Regions from separate parts of the Mesobacillus sp. AQ2 genome, predicted to be linked through region 2. Evidence: predicted binding sites of a transcription regulator. Region 2 holds the regulator's gene; the other holds the start of a gene.
The links. Region 2 encodes Rex, which represses fermentation and respiration genes when NADH is low (regulators of the CRP and FNR family bind a similar motif). Its sites were predicted from a motif close to TTGTGAAATATTTCACAA; they were not measured.
Positions count from the first base shown of each region.

Region 1: the regulator Rex is predicted to act here: its motif matches at 2,213-2,230, upstream of QNH36_RS02445 (DoxX family membrane protein).

Region 1 is NZ_CP126080.1:480,982-485,185, forward strand. Features, by position in the region: gene QNH36_RS02430 (DoxX family membrane protein) at 1-153, shown strand, start outside; gene QNH36_RS02435 (phosphotransferase) at 213-1,184, opposite strand; gene QNH36_RS02440 (YhcN/YlaJ family sporulation lipoprotein) at 1,296-1,994, opposite strand; gene QNH36_RS02445 (DoxX family membrane protein) at 2,305-2,820, shown strand; gene QNH36_RS02450 (hypothetical protein) at 3,663-3,905, shown strand; gene QNH36_RS02455 (GNAT family N-acetyltransferase) at 3,859-4,204, shown strand, end outside.
Region 2 is NZ_CP126080.1:256,476-260,679, reverse strand. Features, by position in the region: gene QNH36_RS01465 (GNAT family N-acetyltransferase) at 1-419, opposite strand, end outside; gene QNH36_RS01460 (CPBP family intramembrane glutamic endopeptidase) at 660-1,391, shown strand; gene QNH36_RS01455 (YdiK family protein) at 1,395-1,595, shown strand; gene QNH36_RS01450 (redox-sensing transcriptional repressor Rex) at 1,620-2,276, opposite strand; gene moaC (cyclic pyranopterin monophosphate synthase MoaC) at 2,302-2,796, opposite strand; gene QNH36_RS01440 (ABC-F family ATP-binding cassette domain-containing protein) at 2,977-4,204, shown strand, end outside.

The DNA of each region.
Region 1 (4,204 bases), 220 kb from region 2:
GTATCTCACAACCCAACTGACATCTTCTTCGGATTCATCATCCTGGCTGCTGGTTTCAACGCTGGTAAATATGGATTAGACCGCTGGGTTGTTCCATTCATCCGCAAAACAGTATTCAAACGCGGTGAAGATGGTGTCCGAAACGCAGCATAACCAGAGTTAACTCCCCCCATATTCATAAATCGTGCTGCCGGGAAATCCTGGCAGCATTTTTATATTCCTGAAAACAAGTCCTCCAGGCAATCCCAATTTTCCGCTATCCACACATTCTCTTCACTGAACCGTTTAAGGGGCGTGGAGTCTCCAGGCTTCTCAACCCGGACCCATTCAGCTTCTCTCCACCAGGTTAGTTTTATCGATTTTATCAGTTGTGCAAAAGGCAGGGGCTTGTACTTCCGATAACCTCTGACAAATGCCGAAACGCCATCCACGTTCATTCGATTTTCATCAACGCAGCATGACAAGATCGGCCGTGAAATATCAAAATCGGTATAGACAACATTCATCCGGTCAAAATCAAGAATTGAAGAAACCCCATTCTCGCTGAATAAAATATTATCCGCAAACAAGTCCCAATGTGCCCAGCCTTTATCACATTGAGTAAATAAGGATGTATCGTTTTCCGCGAGAATCCTTCTTTGTATCTCCAGATTTTGAAGGGTTTTGCTGCAATCAAGAGCAATGGCTTCTTCATATCTCTCATTCCAGTTTTCCAGCATTTCAGGTTTTGATAAAAGATCCCAATGAAGCGGTTCCCTGGCTATATTTTTCTCAAGCAGCACGTGCATCCTGCCAATGACCTTTCCCAGACTGTACATTTGATAGGAGTTAGCGCTGCCTGGAGGGAGGGTGAATCCCTTATTAAAACCCATGAGAACGAAGCGTTCGCCATTCTCCGTATTTAAGACGAAATTCCCTTTATAGGGAAAAAGCTTAGGACACGGCAGGCCCTCCTCGTACAACATGTTTTGAATCTGCAGTGCTTTTTCCAGGCCGGGAACCCTTTCCTCCGGATATCGCTGCTTGTTATATTGCTTTACAAATAAATCGCCGGCAGTTGTTTTGACCTGCCATTTTAAGTTTTTATATCCTAAATGGATTGGATTCCAGCTTTGAATTTCGATTCCAAACAAGCGTGTGACCGCTTCAAAGATCTCCTCTTTTATCTCAGTGTCAACTACCATGTTAATCTCCCTTAGTATAGATCTAAGATATATTTCGCGAGGAAAGGGAGAAATTCCTGTTTTTAATGGGCAGCAAAAAAAGCATAGGAAGCAAATCCTATGCTTTTGATTTTATCTTCTGAAGAGATCGTCCATCGAATTGCGGAAATCTTCGAACAGACCGTCCCTGTTTCTGTCGGTGCGGATATCATCGGCGAAGGTTCCCATTCTGTTATAAGCGGTGCGGTCAACAGAAACATAAACTCTGTCGATCCCTTTGTTAGTCTGGCGGACTCTTTGCTCAATCTGCTTTTCCAATAAAGTAACGTCCTCGCCATTATTGCCGACTGTTCCATTCATGTCATTGTCATTTCCATTGCCCAATATATTGGCACCATTATTGCCATCATTCCTGCGGTCTTTTCCAGCATCGCCCTGCCCGTCAATAATGCCATCATTCCCGGCTGAGCTTTCATCCTGGTCAACGCAGCCATTTTTGGCAAAAGTCCTTCCATTGCCATCCAGTGCATCATTGACCTGGGCATTTCCATAGTTGTCGAGGTTATTGTCCGCCAGTCTTACTCCAACATACGCATTGTTATCGGAGATGATGACCCGTGCATCATCAACCTCCGGCATCTGCTCAATTTGGCGTTCCGTACGGTCAGCAAGCTGAAGTCTGTTATCCTCGGTAGCTACAGGACCACGTCTAACCTGGTTGATTTCTACCTGCTGGTCACGATTGTTTTCGGCTGCATTATTATTCGCTCCGCATCCGGCCAGGCCCATTGTAAAAACTGCACATCCTGCAATGATGATTGATTTTTTCATCCAGATCACTCCTAGTTTGGTTTAGTCATCTTTATGATGTCTAAATTTTGGAGCGATATGCAGGGGGCAGAAAGGAAGTTTTGCTTCTTCCTGTAGTACGGAAGTTGGTTGAATTGCGGAAGAAAGATGATCAGCAATAGTCAAGAGAAGGCAGCCTTTTTAAAAATTGCCCTCTAAAAACGCCATTGTCACCATTCGTTCAAAAGATTTCAACGGAATTGTGAATTCATTCACAAAACACCCTATTTTCAAGATAAATTTGATATCTTATAAGTGTAATAATAATAATTAACTTATTGGAGTGAGGAACATGTTTGCTAAATGGTTAAGAGAAAACAATGTTGCTGCTGGTATATTGACTGTCATTAGGGTATGGCTTGGATACAACTGGATGACTGCTGGCTGGGGTAAATTAACAGGCCCTGGATTCGACGCTACTGGCTTTTTAAAAGGAGCTGTCGCAAACCCGGTTAAAGGTCCAGATGGAAATATGGTGTATGGCTGGTACGTGAACTTCCTTGAAAACTTCGCGATCCCGAATGTTGATATTTTCAATACAATCGTCCCGCTGGGGGAATTCCTTGTCGGACTTGGATTGCTGCTTGGAACACTGACAACTGCCGCGATGTTCTTTGGACTTGTGATGAACTTCAGCTTCTTCCTTGCCGGAACCGTATCTCACAACCCAACTGACATCTTCTTCGGGTTCATCATCCTGGCTGCTGGCTTCAACGCCGGTAAATACGGATTGGACCGCTGGGTTGTTCCATTCATCCGCAAAACTGTATTCAAACGCGGAGAAGCCGTCGAACGCAACGCTGCTTAACCTTTGTAAAATCCCCCTTTTAAATAGAAATGGCTGCCAGTATGACTGGGAGCCATTTTTTTATTTGTTGAAGGAGTATACGAGGTATTTATGATGGAATGTGACTATGGGTAGGGATTAGCCTCTTATTTGCCACATCATCTCTAATCCTAATGTCACTCCATAATTTTAGAAACAGAAGCTAAAGAGTCATATTGAACATACAAAGCAGGAATGTTTAGTAAGATAGTGTATTTATACATATGGACGGAATTAAAAAAACTGCTAATTTCTAGCAGTCAAAGATAATACGTTTAGGAGTAGTAGAATGTCCTGTTGAATAGCATTCCCTACTTGGTCATCGCTACAGTATTTTAACTCGTTCTGTAAACGTCCAAGTTCTCTTATAAATAGTAAGTGTTCATCCTTACTAAGCATAGTGTATTTACTCCTTTACATAGGAAAAGACACTATGTCTGTACAGGCTATCACTAATACATTGGATTTACAATCTTTATCTCTGGTTTCAATTAAGCTGCTCGTGAGTAAGAAGACAATATACAATACGTATTCATTTTCATTATTAATTTAGAGGGTGCTTTGTTGGACAAGGACTGTCATCTAAAGCCGGACCATTTGTTGTGCATCAAGATCATGGCGTATTAATGATAGTGCAAACTCTAATGTTCAAATGGCATAAATTCTTATGGCAACAATAACAGCATGCTAAAAATCATATGAGATTTAGCATGCTGTTTTTATTTTTTTCACTGTTTTAGACTGGTTTTTTAAAAAAATATTCTGGATGTTATTTTTACATGATGGTTTGTTAGAATTTTCTTGGGAGAAAGAGGTGTGAACCGGTGTTTAAGCGAATAAAATATACGACCAAACAGAAGAAGGATCAGTCTTTAGTCTATTTTACCCTATCAGGTTTTATGCTGTTGGGAATCATGGTGGCTGGGATCATGGAAGGGGTAGACCGCAGTATGGCGGTTCCGCTTGTTATCATGGTTACATCCTTTATTGTGGGGATTTTATACAGATGGGGTGCTGCTTGTGAGGAAAATCGGGAAACCGTGGATCAAATTAAAAGAGGGAATTGATGAAGATGATTATGAAATAGTCGGCCAACTCCAGGAGCGATGCATGGAACATGACCGTACTGCTTTGAAGCTCGAGCTTGATTATAAACTGGGCGTAGGCGGGAATGAAAAAGGCATTCAGGCAGTAAATGAATTCATGTACTTCGATGGGGAGAGACTGATTGGGTATATTGGCATTGGCAGCTTTGGCGGACCATGGGAAGTAAATGGGATGGTCGATCCAGAGTATCGGCGCCAGGGGATTTTTTCAAAATTGTTTGAGCTTGTTGTCAATGAGTGGAAACGCAGGGGTTCAGGAA
Region 2 (4,204 bases):
ACAGAGGGTTTATTGATTTCTGCTGTAAAACTGACGACCTCGCTAAAGCCCAGGTTCTTGAATCCATATTCCAAACAGGCCCTGGCACCTTCTGTTGCATAACCTTGGCCCCAGGCATTTTTCTTCAGCCTCCAGCCAATTTCGATGCACGGGGTAAAATCTGATTCGAATGTTGCCCTGTGAAACCCTATGAATCCAATGAACTCTTTTGTTCTCTTCTCTTCAACCGCATATAACCCAAAGCCGTATTCTTTGAACTCGGCAAGAATCACCTGATAAAATCTCTCAGTTTCTGCCGAGGATAAAACACGAGGAAAATAATTCATCACATCCGGGTCTGCATTCATTTTGCAAAAGTGCTCTAAATCTGCGCTTAACCAGTCGCGCAAAATCAGTCGGGATGTTTCCAAATAAACCATTTGGACCTCCAATCATTTTTAATTCACCTTAACAAGTATCTGGTAGTCAGGGAATACTAAGTTCGAACAACCAACTTTTTCATCCTGGCCCTACAATTTGAACTTTCAAATCATTTACTAGTAGAATATAGAGAGTGTATAGATAAGCAAAGCTATCCCCGTATTTTATTTTACAGGCCAGCATATTATTACGTAAAATTTCAGAACATACATTTCTGCATTATTAAGGAGTTTTTTCGATTGAAAAAAGAATACTGGTACGTCATTATTGCCTATATTGTTATGCAGCTTTCAAGCCTGGTCGGGGTCCCAATCATTGCTTTCATCGGTGCTGCGATGGGAAAAAGCCTTGATGAAATGCAAACCCTTGCGATTCCATACTGGCTTGTGATCAGCTTTTCACTGACTCTCCTGATCATCCTGCTGATTTTAAGGAAGGAAAGAACCATAAATGCTGATTTGCGTGAAGTTTCTTCGCCGGCAAGTTCGGCTGCCTGGGCTTTCGCCGGGGTATTCCTGGCCTTGTTCGCGCAGTCGATTGCAGGCAGCATCGAAAGCATGCTTGGAATTGAGATGGGCTCGGAGAATACTCAGGAAATCATCAAACTGATTGAAAGGTTTCCGGTTGTGATTCTCGTCAGCTCGATCATCGGTCCGATTTTGGAGGAAATCGTCTTCAGGAAGATTATTTTTGGCAGTCTGCACAGGAAAATGAACTTTTTCTTAGCAGCCTTGATCAGTTCCGTCATATTCGCACTGGCCCATATGGAGCCGGAGCATGTGATCCTATACTCTGCGATGGGCTTTACGTTTGCCTTCCTTTATGTAAAAACAAAGCGGATCATCGTGCCGATCATCGCCCATGTTACAATGAATACAATGGTTGTACTGCTTCAATCCGTATTCAGGGAAGACATTGAGAGAATGATAAAAGAAGCAGAGAAAATACAAAGCTTTATTGGGGGATTTTAAGTCATGAAGCAATCGCCTATGTTTTCAGGCATTGTCTACATCTTGTTAGGCAGCTTATTCACCTATTTCGCCATCCAAAATGTCAACGATACTGGCTGGGGATTTTTCAGTTATTTGCTCGTCCTGCTCGCAACGTTCGATTTCGGTTCCGGCATCAGAATGATCCTGTTCCATTTCAAACTGAAACAAATGGATAAAAAATAGCTCCTTCATCGAAGGAGCCATTTTTTATTCTTCAGAATCACTGTCTGTCGGATAATGCTTCAAGAAATAAATCAATGATTGCAATTCTACTGCCAGATCAATATGATGGATCCTGATTGAAGACGGTACATTCAGCCTCGCGGGCGTAAAATTCAGGATCCCCTTCACATTCGCCTGTACCAGTCTGTCCGTAATCGGCTGTGCTACCGCTGACGGCACGGTCAGGATCGCCACCTGGATGCCTTCCTCGACAACAACTTTATCGAGGTCATCCATGTGATAGACAGGCACATCGCCAATCTGCGTCCCAACCTTATCCAGGTCGACATCGAAGGCAATTTGAATTTTTGTATTATTGTTTTTGGAAAAATTATAATTCAAAAACGCCGTTCCTAAATTACCAACACCGATCAGCGCAACCTTCGTGAGTTCATCCTGGTCGAGCGTCTTTCGGAAAAAAGTCAGCAGGTAATTCACATTGTAGCCGTAACCCTTTTTACCCAAAGCCCCGAAATAGGAAAAGTCCCTTCTGATCGTAGCCGAATCCACTTTTACCGCTTCACTCAGTTCCGCGGACGATACCCTCTGCTTGCCTGAAGAATGCAAGTTCAATAAAAATCGGTAATACAGCGGCAAGCGTTTTGCAGTTGCCTGCGGAATCTTCATAGCATCATTCGTCATTCTCCATCCTCCACCTGTTCGTATTCTATTTTAACTTCTCATCTCTCTTAAAATCGCCGTTTTTCCCGCCAGTTTTCTCCACAAGATAGGTTTTGCCGATCACCATGCCTTTGTCAACGGCCTTGCACATATCATAAACAGTCAGCGCGCATGCAGATGCTGCTGTTAACGCTTCCATTTCTACCCCTGTATTCCCTTTTGTTTTAACTGCTGCAGCGATATTTAAAATATAATCATTTCCATTTTGCTCCCATTCAAACGAAAGGTCAATTCCTGTTAATGGAATCGGATGGCACATCGGAATGATTTCGGACGTCTTCTTGGCTGCCATGATGCCAGCAACCTGCGCGACTGCCAGGACATCACCTTTTTTCATCTTATTTTCAGTAATCCTTACATATATATCTTCATTAACGGTAATGCTTGAATGGGCGACTGCCGTACGGACCGTCTCAGGTTTTTCACTGACATCGACCATCTTCGCTCTTCCCTCTTCATTAAAATGCGTAAATTCTGCCATCTTCAAGCTCCTTTCAACCAAATAATACACTATTTTCACAAACTTGTGTGTGAACTTTGTTTCTATCTTCACATATAGAAGATGAAATTTTTCTGCCTTACCGCCTGTAGCAGGCCGCACATATTGCCGAGCCCATAGGATTGGGTTACACTATCCCTAAGGCATTAGAGGTGAAAAATAATGATTCTATTACAAGTCAATCAGCTATCAAAATATTTTGCGGCTGATCTTATTTTATCGAATATCAAGTTTGAAATACAGACCAATGATCGTGTTGCTCTTGTCGGCCGGAACGGGGCTGGGAAATCAACCCTCCTGAAAATCATTGCCGGCTATGAATCCCATGACGGCGGCGAGATCATCCGCCCGAAAGGAACATCAATCGGCTATCTTGCCCAGAATACCGGGCTGGAATCCGAGAAAAGTATTTGGGATGAAATGCTGGCCGTTTTTGATCATCTGCACAGCATGGAAAAAGACCTGCGCCGGCTTGAGGAAAAAATGTCTGATCCAAGCATCCTGTCGAACGAGTCCGAGTATGAAAGAGTATTGAAGGATTATGACGTTTTGCAGGTCCAGTTCAAAGAAAAAGGCGGCTATCAGTATGAAGCTGACATCCGCTCGGTCCTGCACGGCCTGAACTTCCAGTCTTTTGATTATTCCACAAAAATCTCCACTTTAAGCGGAGGACAGAAAACAAGGCTTGCGCTCGCCAAGCTGTTATTGACACGTCCAGATATTTTGATTCTTGACGAACCAACCAACCATCTGGACATTGACACACTTTCCTGGCTAGAGCAGTATCTACAGGGCTATGATGGTGCGATTCTGATTGTTTCACACGACCGTTATTTCCTTGATAAGGTTGTGAACCAAGTATACGAAATCTCCCGTCACCAGCTGACGAAGTTCCCGGGCAATTACAGCTTATATTTAGAACAAAAAGCAGCAAATTACGAGCGCGACCTGAAGTTATATGAAAAGCAGCAGGATGAAATCTCCAAGCTGCAGGATTTTATCCAGCGGAACCTTGCCAGGGCCTCGACAACGAAACGGGCCCAGAGCCGCCGGAAACAACTCGAGAAAATCGATCGGATGGACAGGCCGATGGGAGATGAAAAGTCAGCTTCCTTCAGCTTCCAGATCGAACGCCAGAGCGGGAATGACGTCCTGAAGGTAAATACACTTGCTGTCGGCTATCAGAATGAAGCCGTATCCGAAAATATCTCTTTTAACCTTTCGCGTGGCGACAGTACTGCACTTGTTGGGCCAAACGGCGTCGGAAAATCGACCTTACTAAAAACAATCGTCGAAAAACTGCCTTCGATTACCGGCAATATTCAGTACGGCTCAAATGTCTCAATCGGCTATTACGATCAGGAACAGGCAGAGCTGAGCTCGAATAAAA